DNA from 2 places in the Acidovorax radicis genome. Region 1 is predicted to be linked to the other one. Evidence: predicted binding sites of a transcription regulator. Region 1 holds the regulator's gene; the other holds the start of a gene.
What was found. Region 1 encodes FNR, which switches genes on or off when oxygen is low (the NO sensors DNR and NnrR bind a similar motif). Its sites were predicted from a motif close to TTGATNNNNATCAA; they were not measured.

Region 1 (10,949 bases):
CCAGCGGAATAAAAACACCCGGCGAGACGGCCCCGAAATCAGGGTCGTTCCAGCGCAGAAGGGCCTCAGCGCCCATGATTCGCCCCGTGGCCATATTGACCTGGGGCTGGTAGTGCACTGCCATGCGATGCAGGCCCAGCGCCTGCCGCATCGCGTGCTCCATTTGCATCCGGGCGAGCAGGTTGGCATTCATCTGCGGCTGGTAAAAGCCGTAGCTCCCCCGTCCGCGCTCCTTGACTCGGTACATCGCTGTATCAGACTGCTTGATCAGATCGTCCAGCGTCACCCCGTCTTGCGGGTACAGGGCGATACCAATACTGCTCTGGATCGAAAACCCCATGCCATCGAGCATGAAAGGTTTGAGCATGTCATCCAGAATGCGCCGAGCCACACTCTCCGCCACGGCGGCATCGCCGCCATGAAGGTAGATGACAAACTCGTCGCCGCCCAACCTGCATAGCATGTCGGTTTGGCGCAGACAGGTTTGCAAGCGCTCTGCCACCAATTGCAAGACCCGGTCACCAAACGGATGGCCCAGTGAGTCATTGATGATCTTGAAGCGATCGAGATCCAGAAACAGGATCGCAAAGCCCGTGTCGCTCTGACGTGCGCCCTGAATCGCCGTATCCACGCGTTGCGACAGCAGCAAGCGATTGGGCAATCCGGTCAAAACATCGCTGTATGCCAGTTCTTCGATGCGTTTTTGTGCCGCATGCTGCAAGGTCAGGTCGCGCATGAAGCCGATGCTCTGCACAAGCCGGCCTTCGTCGTCGCGCAATGCCACCCACGACAACTGCACCGCGCAGTAGGCCCCGTTGTCACGAGGCAGCCAAAGCTCCCCCTCCCAAAAACCCTCACGCGCCCAACCTTGCGACACCTGCTCCATGAAAGCTGCATCCGACCCACCGCCAAACAGCGACGCTGCCATGCAGCCCTCAAACACTTTGGCGGTGAGCCCCACGAGACGCTCGCACCCAGGGTTCATGCGCATGAGGCGATGCTGGCTGTCGGCAATAAAAATAGCATCGAGGCTGGACTCGAACACGCGCGCAGCCAGCCGCAAGCTCGCCTGGGTTTCAGTCTGCCGCGTGATATCGCGATAGGAATACACACGCCCAACGGGCTGTCCCTGACTGAACTGCGGGACGGTACGCATTTCAAGCACAACGCCTGTGGTCAGCACAAGAATGTCCGTGCTCTCCTGTGTGGGCTCGCGTTCAATGGCCGCCATGCGATCCCCGTAAAAAGCGGCATCGGCAACCTGGCTCGCCATATAGGCATATATGGCCGTATCGTCGCGCTCCACAAGCAGGTCGCGCGGAAGACCCCACAGCTGAACCAACCGGTGATTAAACGCACGCACACGGCGATCAAGGTCGCAAACGAGCATGCCATCAGCCGCGGAGTCGAGCGTTGCACGCAACTCGGAAAGCAGCTTCTCCAGCTCCCGTTCGGTCGCTTCGTGCGAGCTTCTGTCCAGCATGGTCAACATGAAAACAGTGGCGGGCTCCGGGCCCCATGCCACGCGCGTAACGCGCCGGTCCACTGGCAGCAAGGAGCCGTCAGCACGCAACAAACTCGTATGCGAGTGGATACCCGCCGCAATCACATCAGCAGGCTCGGACCAGAAAGCAATATCCTGCGGTGTTGCGACCAACTTGAGGACGGACACACCGACGATCGCAGCGGTGGACATACCGCTAAGGCGCTCTGCCGCCACATTGGCGTGCACAACAACCTGGCTTGTTTCATCCACAAGCCACACGGCCTCTTGGAGTCCATCCAGCCAGGCGCGAGTTTCCCGCTTGATCACAGATCGCCCGCCTGGTCTGGATCGGTGCTGACCGCGCGTTCAAAAAAATAACAAATTCGCTGACGTGGCGACAGGTAATCCAGCGCATCACGGGGCAACTGGGCAGGCTTCAAACTCCGCCGAATTCCGAGTTCCGGCATTGTTTCAAGATCCAGAATCGGTGCTTCGTCTTTTGGGATTCGAGCGTCATGCACGATCACCCTGGGCCGCAAGGGCCGCGACGAATTGACCGAAGCGACAATCGCAAAGCGATCATTGACCAACTGGACGATGGAACCCGGAGGGTACACACCCATCATCCGAATAAAAGCACCAAGCACTACCGCATCAAATCGTGCTTTGAGTTGAGCAAAAATGACCGACAACGCCTCATGGGGGGTCAGGGCATCCACGCCCACCGCCGGGTTGCACATTCGGTCATATTGATTCACAAGGGCCAGCACCTGGCTTGCTCGGCCCAAGTCAGGCCCAGCCAATCCCAAAGGAAACCCACTGCCATCCGCCATTTCATGGTGGCGGGCGATGGCAGTGAGGACTGTGGACGAAAACCCCATGCTTTTTGCCAGCACCACGGATTCAGCCACATGGGTCTCGTAGCGTGCGCGCTCCAGCGGCGGCATGGCGGGTTTCGGCTGCCGAAGGTTCGGAGGGATATGCAGCTTGCCAAGGTCATGGATCAGCGACGCGACACCGAGATCGTGCAATTCATCGCTGGCCATGCCCAACGAACGGCCTAACAGCAATGAGATCACCATCACGTTGATCGGATGCAGCGCGTTGCGTTCGCCGACACCTTCCGACAATAGGCGAATGACGGAGTCGCCATTTTCCAGCAGCTCCGTCACACAGCCGGACACCAGTGCATCCGCCAAGGTACGCGCCTGGTCTGGGCTCTCGGGCACCACGCGTTCCAGCGACTGATACTTCCGTGTCGCCTCAGAGAAACGCAAATTGCAAGCAGCCAAGACACTATTTTGCGTTTCCAGCAAAACGCGTCGACGCGCCGTTTCAGGGTCCATGTTGGCCGAGGCGGCCGTTGTATCCGCACCTTCGGTCGCCAAGTCGGCCATCTCCGGCACGCTCCACGCCGCTGGCACCAGCTCTTTCAGCGATGGGTCACTCTTTTTGGGGACGTAACGCACCTCAGCCAGCCCAAGCTCCCGCAGCATGGTGATTTGCTCAGCCGATGCCACCCGAAAACTGCTGACAGGAAATGGATGGCGCATCCAGCCCACATCGAGTTGGATGTACATGCCAATACGTAGCTGGCTGATGTCGATGAGGATGGAGGAATTCACTTCTGGCGAACGGGAAACATGGCGACATCAATGCCACCAATAGTTACGCAGATTATCACCCGTTCCTCGCGCTTACCCAATGGGCGCACAGCACCCGCAGAACCACTACAACCCCAGAATTGGACAACGCGCAACACAACACCCATCGGGGAGTGGCATTCGAGCCCTCTGCTGTTGCGTTGTGCCCCCCTGCCTCACTCGCCCCCACGCGCCATGGCTTCGTATTCAGCCGCGCTTCAACGACACCACAGTGATGGTTTGTAGATCAGGTCGATCCAGAGAGCCCACGCAGCGATGCCACACAGCAAGCCCCCCGATATTCTGGTTCCCCATTCCACCCGCGCCAGGTCAAGACGCCTTTTCAACCGGGTCCATGCCCATGGCCCTGCCACCAGCCAGGCGCTACTGCCGACAGCAAATGCCACCATTGTCAATGCGCCTTCCAACGCACCGCCACTCAAAGCGGCGACCAGCAAAGCGGAATAAAGCAACCCGCAAGGCATCAAGGCCCAGAGAAGCCCTGCAGCAAACACGCCCCCAGGAGCGGCCACCAAGGGTTTCACTCGCCCCCATATGGACCGCCCTGCCTGATCGATCCAAGCAGGTTGACGCGACTGCACCATCATCATGAAGCCCCAAGCCATGACGGCTACATGCATCAAGGTCCACGCGGGTCGCAATGCCGTGGTCTGCTGTGTGAGCCAGGCCAGACTGTCCATGGCCAGTGCCGCCAGCGCGCCGACAAAGGCATACCCCGCAAGCCGCCCCACATGGAACGCTGCAGAGCGCTGCGCCTGGTCCTTGCGCTGCGCCCAGCGCACGATCTGCGGCGCAGCGGCACCGCCCGACGTCAATGTGGTCACCTTCTTCCCACTACCGACCAAAGCCCCACACGGCGCCGAGCACATGACAAGGCAATGAGACCCGCCCGCGAGCCCCATCAGCAAAGCAGTCCAGACAACCGTAGTGAGCATAGGCATCAGATGATGCGCGAAAACCGTGCGCGATTGCGGTCCACCTGCAGATAGCGGTCAAACACCATCGCAATGCCGCGAACAAAAAACCAGCCCATCGCGGTCACTTCAATCCCTTCAGAACCGACAGTGACCAGACCTTGCTCCACCATGCCTTCGAGTTGCGAAATCTCTGAGGCAAAGTACTTGCGGAAATCGATGAGCCACGCCTGCTCCATGGGCTCGAACAGCAACTCCCCTTGGCACATCAACGCCATGATTGCAGCGCGCCGCACCAAATCATCCCGCGTGAGCGCGAGCCCGCGCACGACAGGAAGACGCCCCTGGTCAAGGAAGTCGTAGTACTCATCCAGCGTTTTGGAGTTCTGGCTGTAAGTGGCGCCAACCCGGCCAATGGCAGACACCCCAAGTCCAATCAGGTCGCAGTCTGGTTGGGTGCTGTAACCCTGAAAATTACGATGCAAGCGCCCCTGCCGCTTGGCAATAGCCAGCGCATCCGTCGGAAGCGCGAAATGGTCCATGCCGACATACACGTATCCGGCATCCATGAACGCATCCAACGAGCGCGACAACATCGATACCTTGCTTGACGCCGTTGGCAGCTCCGCCGAAATGATGCGTCGCTGCGGCTTGAAACGCTCAGGGAGATGGGCATAGGCGTAGAGCGCAATACGGTCAGGATGCAACTGTGCGACCTGTGCCAACGTGCGATCAAAAGACTCTGGGGTTTGGCGAGGCAACCCGTAGATCAGATCCACATTCACCGAGTCGAAGCCCAGCGAACGCGCTGATTCCACCAAAGAAAACACCTGCTCTGCCGGTTGTATGCGATGCACCGCCTTTTGCACCTCGGCATCAAAATCCTGCACACCGAAACTCAGCCGGTTAAAACCCAGCTCGTGCAGTAGCGCCAAGCGCTCGGCGTTGACAGTGCGCGGATCAACTTCAATGGAGTATTCGCCACCCGGTGCAAAGGCAAAACTGCGCTTGAGCATGGCCATGAGTTCGCGCAGGCCCGCGTCGGACAGGAATGTTGGCGTGCCACCACCCAAGTGCAACTGGCTTACCACCTGCCCGCCACCACAATGTGCAGTGTGCAGATCAATCTCACGGCTCAGATATCGCAGATAAACATCGGCGCGATCATGGTGCTTGGTGATGATCTTGTTGCATGCGCAGTAGTAACACAGCGACTCGCAGAACGGAATATGCACATACAGGGACAAAGGCAACGCTTTCGCCATCGTCCCGGACCGCCGTTGTTCGAGGGCAAGGACGTATTCATCTTGCCCAAAGGCCTCAACAAAACGGTCGGCGGTCGGATAAGAGGTATAGCGGGGCCCTGGCACGTCGAAACGGCGCAGAAGATCAGGCGAAACAGCGGTCATGAGAAGATATCCTTGCGTACATCCAAACTGTGCCGTACCCTTAGCTGCCCGTCCTTGACCTGCATCAATTGATCGCATGTGCCAAACAGCGACAATTTGATGCACGTCACCCGTACCATTGCGGTTGAGACCATGCCATCTCGTGCGGCGCTCGTATAGCGCTTGACACCCCAACCAGTTCACGTGCTTATGAACCCGCTCACCATCAAAGTCGCCTGTTCCAACTGCAATCTGCGGGAACTGTGCATGCCCGTTGGCTTGAATGAAGAGCAGCTCCAGCGCATCGACGAAGTGGTTGCTGTTCGCCGCAAGATAAAACGGGGCGGCACGCTGTTTCGCAATGGCGAAACATTCACTTCGCTGTATGCCATCCGAACGGGTTTCTTCAAGACCTGTGTCGCCACTGAAGATGGCCGCGACCAAGTTACCGGTTTTCAGATGGCTGGCGAGATCATCGGTCTCGACGGCATCGTCAATGATCACCACACCTGCGATGCCGTTGCACTCGAAGACGCCGAGGTCTGTGTAATGCCCTTTGACCGCATCGAAGAATTGTCCCGAGAGGTCACGGCCCTGCAGCACCATGTGCACAAGATCATGAGCCGCGAAATCGTGCGCGAGCACGGCGTGATGCTCCTGCTTGGCAGCATGCGTGCGGAAGAACGTCTTGCTGCGTTTCTTCTGAATTTGGTTCAACGCCTGCACGCTCGCGGTTTTTCGCAGTCTGAACTCGTGCTCCGCATGACACGTGAAGAAATTGGAAGCTATCTCGGGCTCAAACTCGAAACCGTCAGCCGGACGTTCTCCAAATTTGTGGAAGAAGGCGTTGTGGAGGTCAAACAGCGGCACGTCCGCATACTGGATACCGAGGCGCTCAAACGCATCGTCAATAGCCAACAGGCATGCCATTGACCCAGTCTGGGTAGCGAGATTCCTGCCGGTAGGCTGGGCTCCAGCCCATGACTGGTATTTTCAATAGTGCATCAGGAACATGCATTTGTCTTGCGACAGTCGTCTGGCCGCTCACCGTTAGGCACAGGACAGCGGTTCAGCTCGAACGGGGACAATGACAGCAGCGTCGTCAATGCGCCACTGGCCATTGTGATGATCCAGAATATAAAAAAGGCCAGGGTATAGACCCCTTCCCTAGAAAGCGCTAAGGGCTGCCCAAACCAGTGCAGATCCTGCGGATCCACCAATGCAAAAACGAGCATCTCCAGCACCCCTGCCATGAGAAATGCTGGCCATGCAATCCACATCAAGCGTTGCGTCCACATATACATCCCGTCTCTTTTTCATAGGGCCTGCCGCATGGGGGCATGACCGGTGTTTTGTGTTCAGCGGGGTTGATCTTGCACCGGGGTCGCGGCATGGTTACGCCCTTTCATGGCAGGTGCGAGACTTTTCTCAGGGGCTTTCAGCGTCTTGTTGATTTCGATGCCCTGTTGATAGTAATCCTCCGCCACGACCGGATCGGGCCGCGCGATAGCGAGCCACAGAGTGACGAAACCCGCCACGACCACAATGGCAGGGCCGGCAATCACGAGCCATACGTGACCAAACTTCCACCATGGTGCAGCAGGTAACGCACCAGATACAGCGGCAACAGGGGTTGACGACATGGCAATCTACTCCTCAAAACATCTCAATGGGCACCACCACCACCTGGCAGCTAAACCAGTGGGTGGTGGGGACTTGCAAGCTGGTTAACGTGGCACGAGGAAAACAGATTTCTCCGTCACGTGGGCACCAGTTCCAACCGCTTGCACATCAAAATACACCGTGTGCGAGCCTGGCTCAGCAGCTCCATACGGTATTTGCAACCTGACAGCCACCCAACGCGAATCCGCAGCACTGATGGTCACATCGGTATCCGAGGCAACCTCCAGCGCATCCAAACCACGGGCACTGATACGATAAAGTTGCTCTCCCTCGGTGGCATTCATGATCTGTAGGCGGTAAATGTTCTCGAGTTTGCCACCTGCCACGATACGAGACAGCGCAGCACGGTCGCGCACTACATCCACCTTCAGTGGAGTCCGCATCGACAGACTCACAAGCATTCCCACGCACAAGACCAGCAGCGCTGCGCTGTAAATCAATACCCGAGGGCGCAACACGCGTTGCAATATCTGCGACTGCGACCAACGATTGGCAACTGCATTTTGTGTGGAGTACCTGATCAAGCCCTTCGGGTACTGCATTTTTTCCATCACGGTATTACAAGCGTCGACACACAGGCCGCAGCCTATGCATTCATATTGCAATCCATCACGGATATCGATACCGACCGGGCAAACCTGAACACAAAGCGTGCAATCAATGCAGTCACCCAGACCTTTGGCTTTGTAATCCACGGATTTGTTGCGTGGACCGCGGCGCTCACCCCGCTCTACGTCATAAGTAACAATCAATGTATCGCTGTCAAACATGGCGCTCTGAAACCGAGCGTAAGGACACATGTACTTGCATACCTGCTCCCGCATGAAGCCGGCATTGCCATAGGTGGCAAATCCATAAAAAAGCACCCAGAAAACCTGCCACCCACCACTGAAGGCCAGAAGCTCCGGACCCAGCTCGCGGATCGGTACAAAATAGCCCACAAAGGTGAACCCGGTCCACAGCGCAACGACAAGCCAAACAATATGCTTCAGCGATTTTTTGCGAAGCTTCTCAAAGGACCAGGGGCTCTTGTCGAGTCGTAACCGCGCGCTCCGGTCCCCTTCGATTTTGTGCTCAATCCACATGAACATTTCGGTGTAGACGGTTTGCGGGCACGCAAAACCACACCAAAGACGCCCTGCCACGGCCGTAAACAAAAACAGCGACATTGCTGAAATGATCAGCAAGCCGGTCAGATAAATAAAGTCTTGCGGGTAAAGCACCAACCCGAAGATATAAAACCGCCGCGCCCCGAGGTCAAACAACACCATCTGGCGCTGCCCCCACTCCAACCAGGGCAACCCGTAGAAAACGAGCTGCGTGAGAAACACCATAGCCCAGCGCCAACGGGCAAACAGACCTGTGATGGATCGCGGATAAATCTTCTTCTGCGCTTCAAACAGAGAAACGATTTCACCTTCTGACGAAACATCAGACGCGACTGGCGTAATAGGAATGACCTTGCGAGTGGGCTCGCTGGGAGTCTTCATGGTGTCGCTACTCTACAAACGGAAAACGTACTCTGTAATAACCAGGCGGCGCAAATGCGCCGCCTGAACTGTCACCGTGAGGCGACTTGCTTGTTCGACAAGCCCCAGACATAGGCTGCCAGAACGCCAATCTGCGCTTCCGTCAGCTTTTCTTCCTGAGCAGGCATCTGGTTGACTTTACCGTTGTTGATCATGGCGGTGATGGCTGCCTCGCCCCAACCGTGAAGCCAGATGTCATCGGTCAGATTAGGGGCACCAAGGGCTTGGTTGCCCTTGCCGTCCATGCCATGGCATGCAGCGCAGGCGGTGAACTTTGACTTGCCCAACGAGGCACGCAAGGAATCATGCGGGCTACCCGAAAGACTCAGCACATAGTGCGACAAGTTGCGAACATCCTCCGGCGTGCCTACAGCAGCCGCCATCGGGGGCATGTTGCCGATACGGCCCTTATTAATCGTCTCACGGATTTTTTCGGGAGAGCCGCCATGCAACCAATCAGCGTCCGTCAGATTCGGAAAACCCTTGCTGCCACGGGCATCCGAACCATGGCACTGGGCGCAGTTGTTCATGAACAGGCGTTCACCAATGGCATGGGCTTGGGGATCCCCTGCAACGTCTTCCGGCTTCATGGACGTGAAACGTGCGTACAACGGTTCCAACTCGGTTTTGGCCTTGGCCATTTCGGCTTCGTACTCGCCCTTTTGGGTCCAGTTCAACTTACCCGTGAAGCTACCCAGACCGGGAAATACGGCCAAATACCCGAGCGCAAAGACAATGGTGATAACGAACAACCACACCCACCAACGTGGCAGCGGGTTGTTCATTTCGACCAGATCTTCGTCCCAGACATGGCCCGTGGTGTTGTCGGCGGTTGCAGCCACTTTTTTACGGCCGGCCATCCACAGCAGCAGCGCGCAGGAAAAAATACCGACCAAGGTCAGCGTGGTCACAAAGACCGACCAGAAATTGCTGGTGAAGTCACTCATGGGGTGTTCTCGTTCTGGTGAAAGTCAATCTTGCTCAAAGGGCAACTGCGCCGCCTCGTCGAACCGGGATTTGTTGCGCCCCCTGTAGGCCCAGATCCAGATGCCGACAAAACAGACCATCGATACCACCGTAGCTACGATGCGCATGGTTGTGATATCCATTGCAAATCTCCTTTACTTGAGCGCGCGGCCCATGATCTGCAGGTAGGCAATAAGAGCATCCTGCTCAGACTTGCCCTTGACCTCGCCAGCCGCCGCATTGATTTGCTCGTCGGTGTAAGGCACACCCACGGTGCGCAGCGCCTTCATGCGGGGTGCCATCACGGCCGGGTCTACCTGGTTCTTGTCCAGCCATGAATAGGCAGGCATGTTGGACTCAGGCACCACGTCGCGCGGGTTGTTCAAGTGAATGCGATGCCATTCATCGCTGTACTTGCCGCCAACACGTTGCAGATCAGGCCCCGTGCGCTTGCTCCCCCACTGGAAGGGGTGGTCGTACACAAACTCACCGGCCACCGAGTAGTGCCCGTAACGCAAGGTCTCGGCACGGAACGGACGGATCATCTGCGAGTGGCAGTTGTAGCAGCCCTCGCGGATGTAGATGTCGCGACCAGCCAGTTGCAAAGCGGTGTAGGGCTCGACGCCTTTGACAGCCTCTGTGGTGGACTTCTGAAAGAACAGCGGCACGATCTCTACCATGCCGCCAATGGCGATCACGAGCAGGATGAGCACGATCATCAGGAAATTATTGGTTTCCACCTTCTCGTGGGAAAAACCGGTCGAAGCAGATGTGTTTTTGTCGGACATGAATTAGCTCCTTCGGTCTCAGGCGTGCGCCGCATTCACGGCGGGAATCGCCACCTTGACCGATCGGCCGGAGATGGCGGTGAGCCACACGTTCCAGGCCATGATCACCATGCCGCTCAGGTACAGCAGCCCGCCAGCCACACGAATCACATAAAACGGATAAGTGGCTTTCACGCTCTCCACGAAGGTGTATGTCAGCGTGCCGTCGGGGTTGATAGCGCGCCACATCAGGCCCTGCATCACGCCGGCAATCCACATGGCTGCGATGTACAGCACGATGCCAATCGTTGCCAGCCAGAAGTGCAGCTCGATAGCCTTCATGGAATGCATCTTCTCTTTGCCAAACAAGCGCGGCACGAGGTAATAGAGCGAGCCAATAGTGATAAGACCCACCCAGCCCAGCGCGCCCGAATGCACGTGTCCAATGGTCCAATCCGTGTAGTGGCTCAGGGCATTCACGGTCTTGATGGACATCATCGGACCTTCAAAAGTGGACATGCCATAGAACGACAGCGACACGATCAGGAAGCG
Region 2 (10,949 bases), 230 kb from region 1:
ACGTCAATGGGAGGTTCCTTCCGAGCGCGTTATCTTGTTCCATACGTTGTATTTGCCTACGGGCTTGCTCATGGGCAGGCGCTTGACTTCCTTGAAGGTGGCGGCGTCGTAAACAATGATGGCGCCGTCGGTCTCCCACAGGCTGGCCAGTGCATAGCGTCCGTCGCGGGTGAACTCGATATGGGCCAGCGTTTTGCCGGGCTCGCGCACACTGGCCACCGGTTTGAGCGTGGCTTTGTCGATGATGGTGAGGGTATCTTTGGCCGTGGCACTCATCATCGAGTCGGCCCAGGCATAAGGCGTCTTTTCGTGGCTCCGCATGAAGAAGCCGGGCCCGGGCGTGGGGATACTGGCGACGGGCTTCCAGGTCTGCATATCGATGACATCGACGCTGCCATCCTTGAGGTTGGGTGAGGCCAAGACGGTGGTTCCGTTCCATGCAAACGTGATTCCCGACCCCAGGTGAGGCATGCCCGCGATCGGCAGGTCGGCGATCTTGCGTCGTGCATCCAGGTTCACCACCTGGGCTGTGGCCTGGCCGCTGCCCCCATCCTTGGGCCGGGTGGCCCCCAATACGTTGCGGTAGCTCTGGTCGAAGAAGAAATCGTCGAGTGGTTCGTCCAGCGGCGTGCGCCGCACGCCCAGATAGCCGGGCTTGCCGAGCGCCTCACTCATTTTGTAGTCGTGCACCAGACCGTCGTAGATAGGCGAGGCCTGCGGGTCGTAGGATATTTCCCAGAGTTCAGGAATGTCCTTGAGAGCCACCACGAAGCTCTTGCGCGGCGCAGCGTCGTACACCGCGGATACCCGCGAGCTGGTTTTCCCATCGAGCGTGCGGGCTTCATAGCTGCGCTGCAGGTTCAGGTCACTGTCGAACAGTGCCAGCGTGTGGGGCAGGTAGTTGGCGGCGATGACCCACTTGCCGTCTTCGCTGACCGCCACGTTGCGCATGTTCAGACCGGCGCGCACCTCTGCGACCACGCGCTGGCGCCACAAATCGTATTTGGTGATCCAGCCATCACGCGAACCGAAATACACATACCTGCCGTCTAGCGAGAATTTGGGACCGCCATGCAGCGCGAAGCGGCTCGCAAAACGGGTGATGACCTCCAGGCGGTCGCCATCGACCAGGCTCACATGGTGGTCGCCAGCTTCTACCACCACGAAGAGGTTCATGGGGTCTGCGCTCCATATCGGTCTGGCCGCTTCCCCGGCAGGTGCCGGGTGAAACTCGCGCGACGCCCGAATGTCCTCATCGGCCCAGCGTGGGGCTGGCACTACCGGTGTGCGGATGAAGGCCGCCAGGGCTTTTATCTCCGCAGCCGACAGGGTGTTGTCGAACGCTGGCATCTGGGTGGCGACCCGCCCCTGGTTGATCACCCGCAAGGTCTCGTCCGGCCGCAGACGGCTCAGGCTCTCGGGCAGCAGGGCAGGGCCCATGCCACCGGTCCTTTGGGCCCCATGGCAAACAACGCAGTGGGTGTTGTAGAGCGCGGCGCTGTCGATGGCGGCTTGTGCCATGGCAAGGTCGTTGCCCATCCAGATCAATCCCGCGACAAGGGCTGCGCGCGCCAGGTCTCCCAGGCGGGTATGCCAGTCAATGCGGGTGTTTTCGGATGGGCTATACATGGAGCTGCTCCCGGATGGGGATGGTGACGCGCTGGCGGCTGTGCGGGGCCGCTTCTGTGGTACCTGTTTCTTTGGGGGGCAGGCCGATCTCTGCGTCCTCCAGGTAGCAGCCAGGATCTTCGGCCCAGGCGTTGCCGGTGAGCTGCTGAGCGCGCACGCGCGTGTTGCCACCACACATCGACAAATAGCGGCACTGCGCGCACCGGCCCTGCACCGGGCGTGGTTGCTGCTTGAGTCCAGCCATCAGCGGGTCGGACATGTCGTTCCAGATGTCCGAAAACGGACGCTGGCGCACGTCGCCAAGCGTGTGGTGCCACCACATGGTGTCGGGGTGCACAAGGCCGAGGTTGTCGATGTTGGCCACATTCAGGCCGCTCGCGTTGCCGCCCCAGGCGCGCAGCCGCTGCTCGATGTGGGCGCCCCATTGCGGCAGGTGCGAGCGCACCCATTGCAAAAGGAAGGGGCCGTCCGCGTCGTTGTTGCCGGTGACATATTCCTCGGGCAGTCCGTCCTGTGCGGCTTGCCAGGCCCGTTCGAACAGCATCTCCAGCGCTTCGCGCGTGGCCTGGAACTGCGCGTCCTTGCCGCGATGGATGTTGCCGCGCCCGGCATAGTTGAGATGGGAAAAATAGAATTTATCCACCTTGTGCTCACGCATCAGCGCCAGCAGAGCGGGCAGATCGTGGGCGTTCATGGAGGTCATCGTGAAACGCATGCCCACCTTGACGCCGCGGGCCCGCAGCAGGTGCAACGCGTTCAGGCTTAATTCAAAGGCGCCTTGCAGGCGGCGAAAGCGGTCATGCGTGTCACGCAGGCCGTCCAGGCTGATGCCCACATAGTCGAATTCCATTGCCGCGATACGGTCAGCCATGGGCTCGTCGATGAGCGTGCCGTTGGTAGACAGGCCCGTGTAGAAACCCATCTCGCGTGCGCGCTGGGCGATCTCGAAGAGGTCGGGGCGCATCAGAGGCTCTCCGCCCGAAAGAATGAGCACCGGGACGCCGTAGGCCCGCAGATCCTGCATCACATCGAACACTTCAGCGCGTGACAGCTCGCCTGAATAGTCGTGATCTGCCGACAGGGCGTAGCAGTGTTTGCAGGTGAGGTTACAACGCCGGATCAGATTCCATATCACCACGGGCCCTTTGGCCTTGCGGTCATGCGCAGCTGGGTACACACCGTCGGCTTGTGCGCGGGCGAGCTCGCGCATGTATTGGCTGATGCGAAACATCTCAGTGGTCCTTCAGGCGCAGGCCTGTCTTTTTGAGAATGGCGGTGGAGTAAAGAATGTCGTGCGCACGGCAGGCCGGGCCAAGCACCGAGGCCACCACGTCGGCCTGGCTCTCGACTTCTGCGCGCGAGCGCCCGTGCAGCATCGCAAACAGGTTGTAGGGCCAATCGGGCAGATGGCGGGTGCGCCGATAGCAATGGCTGATGCCCTTGAGTTGCAAAATTTGACCGGCGAGCGTGTCTACCTGCGCATCGTCCACATCCCACACACTCATTCCGTTGGCGGTGAAGCCCAGCCGGTAGTGGTTGGGCACCGCACCAATGCGACGCACCAGGCCCTCTTGCAGCATCGACTGCAGCCGCGCGCGCACCTGTTCGCCGTCCACGCCGAGCATGGCACCCACGGCTTCGTAGGGGCGCGCCACCAGCGGCAAGCCACCTTGCACCGCAGCGATCAGTGCACGATCAAATGCGCCAAGTGCCATGGGAGACTCCTTGGTCTGCGCAAAGCGGCAAGCGCAGTTCGACGTGGTATTCACGCTCTTTGGGGAAAAGAAACACGGCCAGCCCTGTGGATTGCTCGATGCGCTTTGCCGCCCGTGCCACGCCGTCGGCCGACTCCGCGGCCAGTACAAACCACATGTTCAAGGTGGGGTGTTCACGGCGATAGTTGTGCGCTACCTCTGGCAGGGCGTTCACCAGCGCGGTAACTTCGTCAAAGCGCTCTTCGGGGACCATGAGCGCCGCCAGCATGAACTGACCACCGGCCCGCTCGATCTGAAACAGGGGGCCGAAACGGGTGAGCACGCCGTTGGAAAGCAGTTGGCGAAGGGATTCGATCACATGGTCTTCGGTCCAGCCCAAGGCTTCGCCCACCGCTGCAAACGGGCGGTCCACCACCGGAAAGCCGCCGTGCAGGTAGTCCATGAGACGCAGTTGGTCTGTGCTAAGCATGGCGGGCTTTGGTGGGCGTTGCCGCGGCAAAACGGCGTGGGCCGCGCTGTGTGAAGCGGCGCAGCGAAAAAAGCACCTGGTGCGGCAGATGCCCGATGCTGGCTTCTTGTGCCGCCTGCTCTACGAGCGCCAGCACCTCGCCGCGTTCGCGGCCGTGCACCATGCAGTACAGGTTGTAGGGCCAGTTTTTCGAGCGGGCGCGGCGGTAGGCGAGCGTGATGCCTGGTTGCCGCGCCAGCATTTCTCCGCAGGCATCGACCTGCTCGTCCGACACATCGAAGACGGTCATGGCGTTGGCCGTGAAGCCCATTTCGTGGTGGCGAACCACCATGCCAAAACGGCTCAGGGTGCCCTGGGCCAGCCAGCGGGCGAGGACTGACAAGACCTCGGGTTCTGTCCATCCCAGCTGCTGCGCCCAGGCTTCAAAAGGCTGCGCCACGACCGGCAGGCCCTGTTCGGCGAGGGCCGCAAGGCCTGCCTCAGGTTCTGGCACGGGGGTTATTGCGGCCAATGTGATGCCACCGGCCGCAGCGGTGCTGCGGCCCAGATCAAACCCCAGGTCGATGCGATAGGGGCGCACCATCGGGAGTCGCTCCACAGTGAGGCCTGTGTGGCGCTCGATACCCGCCAGGATGCGCTCCATGGCAGTGGGGTCCGCTGCGGTGATGACGAACCATAGATTGAGCGGGTTGTCGCGCTCGTAGTTGTGGTTTACCCCTGGGTGAGCCGAGACGAAGGCGGCCACCTCGTCCAGCCTTTCCGTGGGCACGGCCATGGCTGCCAGCATGCCGGCGCCGCCTGCGCCCGGCGCGAAGACGCCCCCAATGCGACTCAAGGTGCCTGTGTGCAGAAGGTGCCGGCAGGTGGCGAGGATGTCGTCGACCGGCCTGTCCAGCGCACATCCGAGCACGGCAAACGGATGGGTGCACAGCGGGAAATCGCGTTGCCACGCGTTGAGCAGCGGTAAGTCCTTGGCGAGGGCATGCATGTCAAAAGCCCATGCGTTGTGCGCGTGCCGAGAAGAAAATGCCACTGGGCGCCTGCGCAGGCAGGGACGCCTGCGTGGCCAGAGTCGCCGTGTTTACCACTTGCACCCGGTCGTCGTCGCGGCAACTGATCCACACCGATTCGCCGCGTGGCGTGAACTCCATATGCATCACCGCTTTGCCTGGCTGCAAGGTGGCCACGACGCGTTGATCCATGGTGTCGATAACCTGCACGCGATGGTAGTCAGGCACGGCGAAGTTCACCCAGACTTGCCGCCCGTCAGGCCTTGCCATGACAAACACCGGTTGCCCAGCCACGGGGATACGACCGACTTCGGTCCAGGACGTGGTGTCCACGATCAGCACCTCATGGCGCCCGATGGCTGGCAAATAAGCGTGCCGCCCCGCCACGGCCCAGCCGCGCAAATGGGGCATCTTGAAGACGGGCAAGGGCTGCTGGCCACGGCCATAGCCGCTCAGAATCCGGCGTGCCGATGGTTGCTCTGCCCATGTGTCTACCAGTGCGAGACCGTCCTCGCCAAATAGACCCGCGATGTAGTGCCGACCGTCGGGCGTGACGAGGGCGTCATAGGGCTGGTGGCCAATGTTGTCGATGCGGGTTATTTGGGGCTGGGTGGGATTACTGCAGTCGGCAATGCAGATGGCATCGGCATCAAAGAGGCTGTAGATGAAGCGGCGGCCAGGCAAGTCGGCCAGCCCCACTACGCGCGATCTTTGGCCTTCGCGCGTGAGTGCCGGAATATCCGCCAACAACTGCATGGTGGTGGCGTCGAACACCTTGACGCCACCGGGTGTGTAATTTTGCGCGGCAATCAGCGTTCCGTCGGCGCTGATGGCGCCCCCGATCGAGTTGCCTGCCTGCTGCTCGCGTGCGGTGATCCGGCGGGTGATGAGGTCGATGCGGGTCACGGCGCCATCGCGCCCAAAGACGTAGGCGTTGCGGCCATCGCGGGAGAACACCACGGACGCGTGCGAGAGATCGCCCAGCCCTGATACCCGTGCCAGAACGGTATGGTGGCTGGTGTTGACGAGCAGGACGGAGCCTGTTGCGCGCTCGATCACCACCCCCAGGTCTCCTGTGCCCATCAACGCCTCGGGCGCGAGGGTGGCGCATCCGCTGGCCAGCAGCGGCAGGGCGGCCAGGCAAGAAAGCAGCGGGCGTCGTTTCATGGCAGGGGCCTGGAAGGTAAGGGAGGAAATCCGACGGACAGTTGTTCAGCGATCCACTGAGCCTCTGCCTCGGTCAGAAAGTCGCGCCACGGCGGCATGGGCGTGCCGGGGCGGCCGTGAAAAATGGTGGCAGCCATGGACTGAACGGATTGGTTCACCAAGGCTGCTGAAGTAAGGGGCGGGCCCAGCCCGCCCGTGAGGTGCATGCCGTGGCAAGACCCGCAGTCCTGGCGCACCATGCGCACCAGCTCTTGCTGGCGGGCCGGTGACTGGGACGGCTGCGCCGCCACCCCGGCACAGGCCAGGATCAACGGCAACAACACAGCGGTGCGGGTCCACATGGCAGTTGTTGCGCAGGGCGCTCAGGATTTGAGAATGAACTCCACAGCGGCCTTCAGATCAGCGTCGCTGATCTTGTCCGGTGTGTTGGGGGACATCGGAATGGGGCCAAAGCTGCCTGAGCCGCCTTTGCGCACTTTGTCCATCAGCTGCGCAGTGACGTCTTTGCCCTTGTACTTGGCGCCAATCTCCTTGAACGCCGGGCCCACCAGCTTCTTGTCCTTGGAGTGGCATGCCATGCAGCCAGCCTTGTTCATGGCCTCTTCGGGGCCGGCAGCGCTTGCGGCTCCGCTGGCAAGCCCGAGCGCAATGGCCAAGGCCATATGCCATGCAATGGATTGGTTCGTCATGGTTTGCTCCTGTCTAAGAAATCAATACACGTCGTGCTGCGTGTTGTTGACGTTGAAGTGGCCTGTGGGCGTGATGATGCGAGGGTCCTTGATGACGGCCTTAAGCTTGAGCGTCTTGTCGTCGACGACCACCAGCGCGGAGGCTTTGTCCTTGGCGGACCACACGGCAAACCACACCTCGTCACCGTCCTTGTTGAACTCGGGCTGTACGACTCGCTTGGCACCGCCGTCGTCCGGCAAGCCAGCCCACTGGGCGATCGGCAGCACGGTGTAGCCCTTGTCGAGCGCATTGATGTCGAACACCACCACCGATTGCGACAGCTTGGTATCGGGGTTCAGGGGAGCGTCCGAGTACAGGTGCTTGGACTTGGGGTGGCTCTTGATGAAGAGTGCACCGCCGCCGGGGCCCGTGAGTTTGGCAACTTCCTTGAACGCATACTGCTTGTGCTTCTTGGGGTCGGTGCCGATCAGCGAAATGGTTTCATCACCCAGGTGACCGGTGGCCCAGACGGGGCCGTAGGTGGGGTGGATGAAATTCGCGCCACGGCCTGGGTGCGGCGTCTTGCCCACGTCCACCAGCCCGGCCAGCGATCCGTCCTTGGCGTCAATCGCAGCAATCTTGTTGCTGTTGTTGGCGGCTACCATGAAATAGCGCTTGGTCGAGTCCCAGCCCCCGTCGTGCAGGAACCGTGCCGAACCAATTTCGGTGGTTTTGAGCGCGTTCAGGTTCGAGTAGTCGACCATCAGCGTCTGGCCGGTTTCCTTGACATTGACAATGAACTCGGGCTTGTAGTGCGAAGCCACGATGGAGGCCACGCGTGGTTCGGGGTGGTATTCCTGCGTGTCCACGGTCATGCCACGGGTGGAGACGATCTTCTTGGGCTCCAGCGTGTCGCCGTCCATGATGACGTACTGGGGTGGCCAGTAAGCACCCGCGATGGCCAGTTTGTCTTCGTACCCCTTGAACTTGGAGGTGTCCACCGAGCGGGCTTCAAGGCCAATGCGGATCTCTGCCACGTTGTCGGGCTTGGGCATCCACAGGTCAATCATGTTGACGCGGCCATCGCGACCGATCACGAACAGGTAGCGGCCGGATGCCGAGGTGCGCGTGATGTGCACCGCGTAGCCGGTCTTGACGATGTTGATGATCTGTTTGGTGTCGCCGTCGATCAGCGCCACTTCACCGGTGTCCCGCAGCGTGGTCGAGAAGATGTTGGCAATGTTGTAATTGTTCATCTTCTTCGTGGGCCGGTCCTTGGGCGCCACCGCGATCTTCCAGGTCTTCTTCATGTCCGCCATGCTCCACTCGGGCGGCTGTGGCGGCTCTTGCTGGATGTAGCGGGCCATCAAGTCGACTTCGGTCTCGCTCAACTCACCGGAGGTCTGCCAATTGGGCATGCCGGCGGGTGAGCCATAGGCGATGAACACTTTGAGGTAGTCCGTGCCTTTGGCCAGCGTGATGTCGGGGGTGAGGGGCTTGCCCGTGGCGCCCTTGCGCAACACACCGTGGCAACCAGCGCAGCGCTCGAAGTAGGTCTGGCGTGCCTTCTCGAACTCTGCTGCCGTCATGGGCGGTGCCTTGGGGTTCGTGCTCTGGTGCATGGGCTCGGTGACCAAAGGAGAACCACCCGCCTGGTAGTTCAATTCGGGCTGCGAGACTCCTTTGCCTGCCTGTGCCATCACGGCGGTGCAAGCCAGTGCGAGGGCTGCCAGTGCGAGGTGCTGGACGGTTTTGACTGTGTTCTTCATCGGTCCTCCGTTGGGAGCAGCGTCTGGTTTTCGGAGGTGGCGCGGTTGCGCTTTCCGACCCGTCCAACGGCTGTCCTTCGTTGCGTGCGGGTATGCATATCGTCCTGTGGCTGGTGCGCGCTGTCCTTGAACTGGTTCAAGGACGCGCGGGCCTGTGTATTCAAACAATGCATCACCCCATCTGACGACAAGAGAGCCACGCGATGAGCTTCATGGACGATCCCCAATGGTTGACGCCCGCACACGGTGCTGCCCCCGGCACCACCGTGCCTGCGGGTTTCGTAACACTCGTCGGCGCCGGTCCTGGTGACCCGGATCTGCTGACCGTCAAAGCAGCGCGTGTGCTGCGCCAGGCCAGCCTCGTGCTCTATGACCACCTGGTTGGCGAGCAGGTGCTTGGTTTGGTGCCCGCCAGTGCCGAGCGCATCTATGTGGGCAAGGAGTCGTCCTGCCACACATTGCCGCAGGAGGGCATCATTGAACTCATGTGCAAACTGGCGCGCAGCGGGCGGTCTTTGGTGCGTCTCAAGGGCGGGGATTGCTACGTCTTCGGGCGCGGCGGTGAAGAGGCGCTGGCCCTTGCAGAAGCCGGCATCCCTTTCGACGTGATCCCTGGTATCACGGCGGCACAAGGCGCGGGTGCGTGTGCAGGCATTCCACTGACCCACCGCGACCATGCCGGTACGCTGGTATTAGCAACGGGGCATTTGCGAGGCACCAATGAATCCGCGCTGGACTGGCCACTGCTTGCACGCCCCAGGCAGACGGTGGTGTTCTACATGGGGGTGGCCACGCTTCCCACGATTTGCACGCAACTCGTGGCGCACGGATTGCCAGCGCAGACCCCCGCCGCCATCGTGGAGCGTGCCACCATGCCAGATCAACGTGTCACCACCGGCACCCTGGCGTCGCTGCCGCAATTGGCCATTGACCGTGCGGTCAGGGCGCCCGCCCTGGTCATTGTGGGCGGTGTGGTGTCGCTACAGAAAAAGCTCTCGCAGGGGCAGGCGCGTGCAGTGACCTGACCCGATGGCCCGCAAGCCTCTACAGCGCTAGCGCATCCGTGTGTGGCCGGGAACTGGCGGACGGTTGCCAGCCCGGTCCAGCCCAGCTCAGGCGAGGCCCGGGAGTGGCCGCGCATTCGGGGGATTGGCCTGTGTGCTTGCGCCCCGGCAGTAGGCGGGCTCGCCGAGGCCGATCTTCTGACGCTTGCGGGTCGCACTATGAGTTCCAAGGCGCTTGTGTACAACTTCATTAGCCAAGGTAATGGCACTGAATATTGCTATGCATACACATTAAATGCCTTCCCATGGTGGTGCAAATGGCTACGATGTGGGGCGTGCCGATGCCCTGATGTGGTGCGGCGGGCTGCTTTTTGTACCGATTCTGGAGATTTTCACTGTGCTGCGTTTTTCTTCTTCGCCCCGTTTCTCGTTGACTGCTGCGGCTGCACTGGCGGCTTGTTCGCTGGCCTCTGCCAGTGTGTTTGCCCAAGACACGCAGACTGTCAAGATCGCCCACGCGGGGCCAGTTTCCGGCGGCATTGCCCACATCGGCAAGGACACAGAAAACGGCGTGCGCATGGCGATTGACGACCTCAACGCACAGGGCTTGGTGATTGGCGGCAAAAAGATCAAGTTCGAGATCGCGGCCGAAGACGATGCGGGCGACCCCCGCCAAGCCACCGCCGTGGCCCAAAAGCTGTGTGACCAGAACGTGGCGGGCGTGGTGGGCCACTTGCAGTCGGGTACGTCCATCCCGGCCTCGTCGGTGTATGACAAGTGTGGCCTGCCACACATCACGGCATCGGCCTCCAACCCCGATCTGACCAAGCCCGGCAACAAGACCACGTTTCGCCTCATTGCCAATGACAACGCCCTGGGCGCTGCGCTGGCGTTGTTTGGCGCTGACCACCTGAAGCTCAAGTCGGTAGCCATCATCGACGACCGCACCGCCTACGGGCAGGGCGTGGCGTCTGTGTTCAAGGCCACGGCGCTGCAAAAGGGCCTGAAGGTGGTGGGCGAAGAGTTCACCAACGACAAGGCGACCGACTTCATGGCCATCCTCACGGCCATCAAGAGCAAGAAGCCGGATGCGATTTTTTATGGTGGCCTGGACGCACAAGCCGGCCCCATGCTGCGCCAGATGGAGCAACTCGGGCTGGGCCATGTGAAGTACTTTGGCGGTGACGCGCTGTGCACCGAAAAGCTGCCCGAGCTGTCTGGCAAAACCCCGGGGCTCAAGAACGTGACCTGCGCCACCGGCGGTGCGTCGGTCGACAAGATGCAGGGCGGCAGCGACTGGAAGAAGCGCTATGACGCCAAGTTCCCGGGCCAGTTTCAGATCTACAGCCCCTATGCCTATGACGCCGCCATGGTGCTGGCCGACGCCATGAAGCGCGCCAATTCGGTGGATCCCAAGGTGTTCACCCCGTTCCTTGCTAAAACGGAATACAAGGGCGTGACAGCCAACATCGCCTTCACCGCCAAGGGCGAGCTGACGACACCCGCCGTGACCCTCT

Region 2: the regulator FNR is predicted to act here: its motif matches at 8,555-8,568, upstream of cobA (uroporphyrinogen-III C-methyltransferase).

What each region holds. Positions count from the first base shown of each region.
Region 1 covers NZ_CP075184.1:3,280,026-3,290,974, forward strand. The annotation lists gene KI609_RS14985 (bifunctional diguanylate cyclase/phosphodiesterase) at 1-1,813, opposite strand, end outside; gene KI609_RS14990 (HD-GYP domain-containing protein) at 1,810-3,111, opposite strand; gene KI609_RS14995 (sulfite exporter TauE/SafE family protein) at 3,348-4,085, opposite strand; gene hemN (oxygen-independent coproporphyrinogen III oxidase) at 4,091-5,473, opposite strand; gene fnr (fumarate/nitrate reduction transcriptional regulator Fnr) at 5,663-6,385, shown strand; gene KI609_RS15010 (hypothetical protein) at 6,457-6,750, opposite strand; gene KI609_RS15015 (FixH family protein) at 6,811-7,095, opposite strand; gene ccoG (cytochrome c oxidase accessory protein CcoG) at 7,180-8,625, opposite strand; gene ccoP (cytochrome-c oxidase, cbb3-type subunit III) at 8,697-9,611, opposite strand; gene KI609_RS15030 (cbb3-type cytochrome oxidase subunit 3) at 9,636-9,773, opposite strand; gene ccoO (cytochrome-c oxidase, cbb3-type subunit II) at 9,786-10,418, opposite strand; gene ccoN (cytochrome-c oxidase, cbb3-type subunit I) at 10,437-10,949, opposite strand, start outside.
Region 2 covers NZ_CP075184.1:3,048,941-3,059,889, reverse strand. The annotation lists gene KI609_RS13960 (cytochrome c oxidase subunit 3 family protein) at 1-7, opposite strand, end outside; gene KI609_RS13955 (nitrite reductase) at 4-1,539, opposite strand; gene nirJ (heme d1 biosynthesis radical SAM protein NirJ) at 1,622-2,860, opposite strand; gene KI609_RS13945 (Lrp/AsnC family transcriptional regulator) at 2,862-3,344, opposite strand; gene KI609_RS13940 (Lrp/AsnC family transcriptional regulator) at 3,325-3,813, opposite strand; gene KI609_RS13935 (Lrp/AsnC family transcriptional regulator) at 3,806-4,801, opposite strand; gene KI609_RS13930 (cytochrome D1 domain-containing protein) at 4,803-5,990, opposite strand; gene KI609_RS13925 (c-type cytochrome) at 5,987-6,331, opposite strand; gene KI609_RS13920 (c-type cytochrome) at 6,353-6,679, opposite strand; gene KI609_RS13915 (cytochrome D1 domain-containing protein) at 6,701-8,428, opposite strand; gene cobA (uroporphyrinogen-III C-methyltransferase) at 8,632-9,453, shown strand; gene KI609_RS13905 (branched-chain amino acid ABC transporter substrate-binding protein) at 9,782-10,949, shown strand, end outside.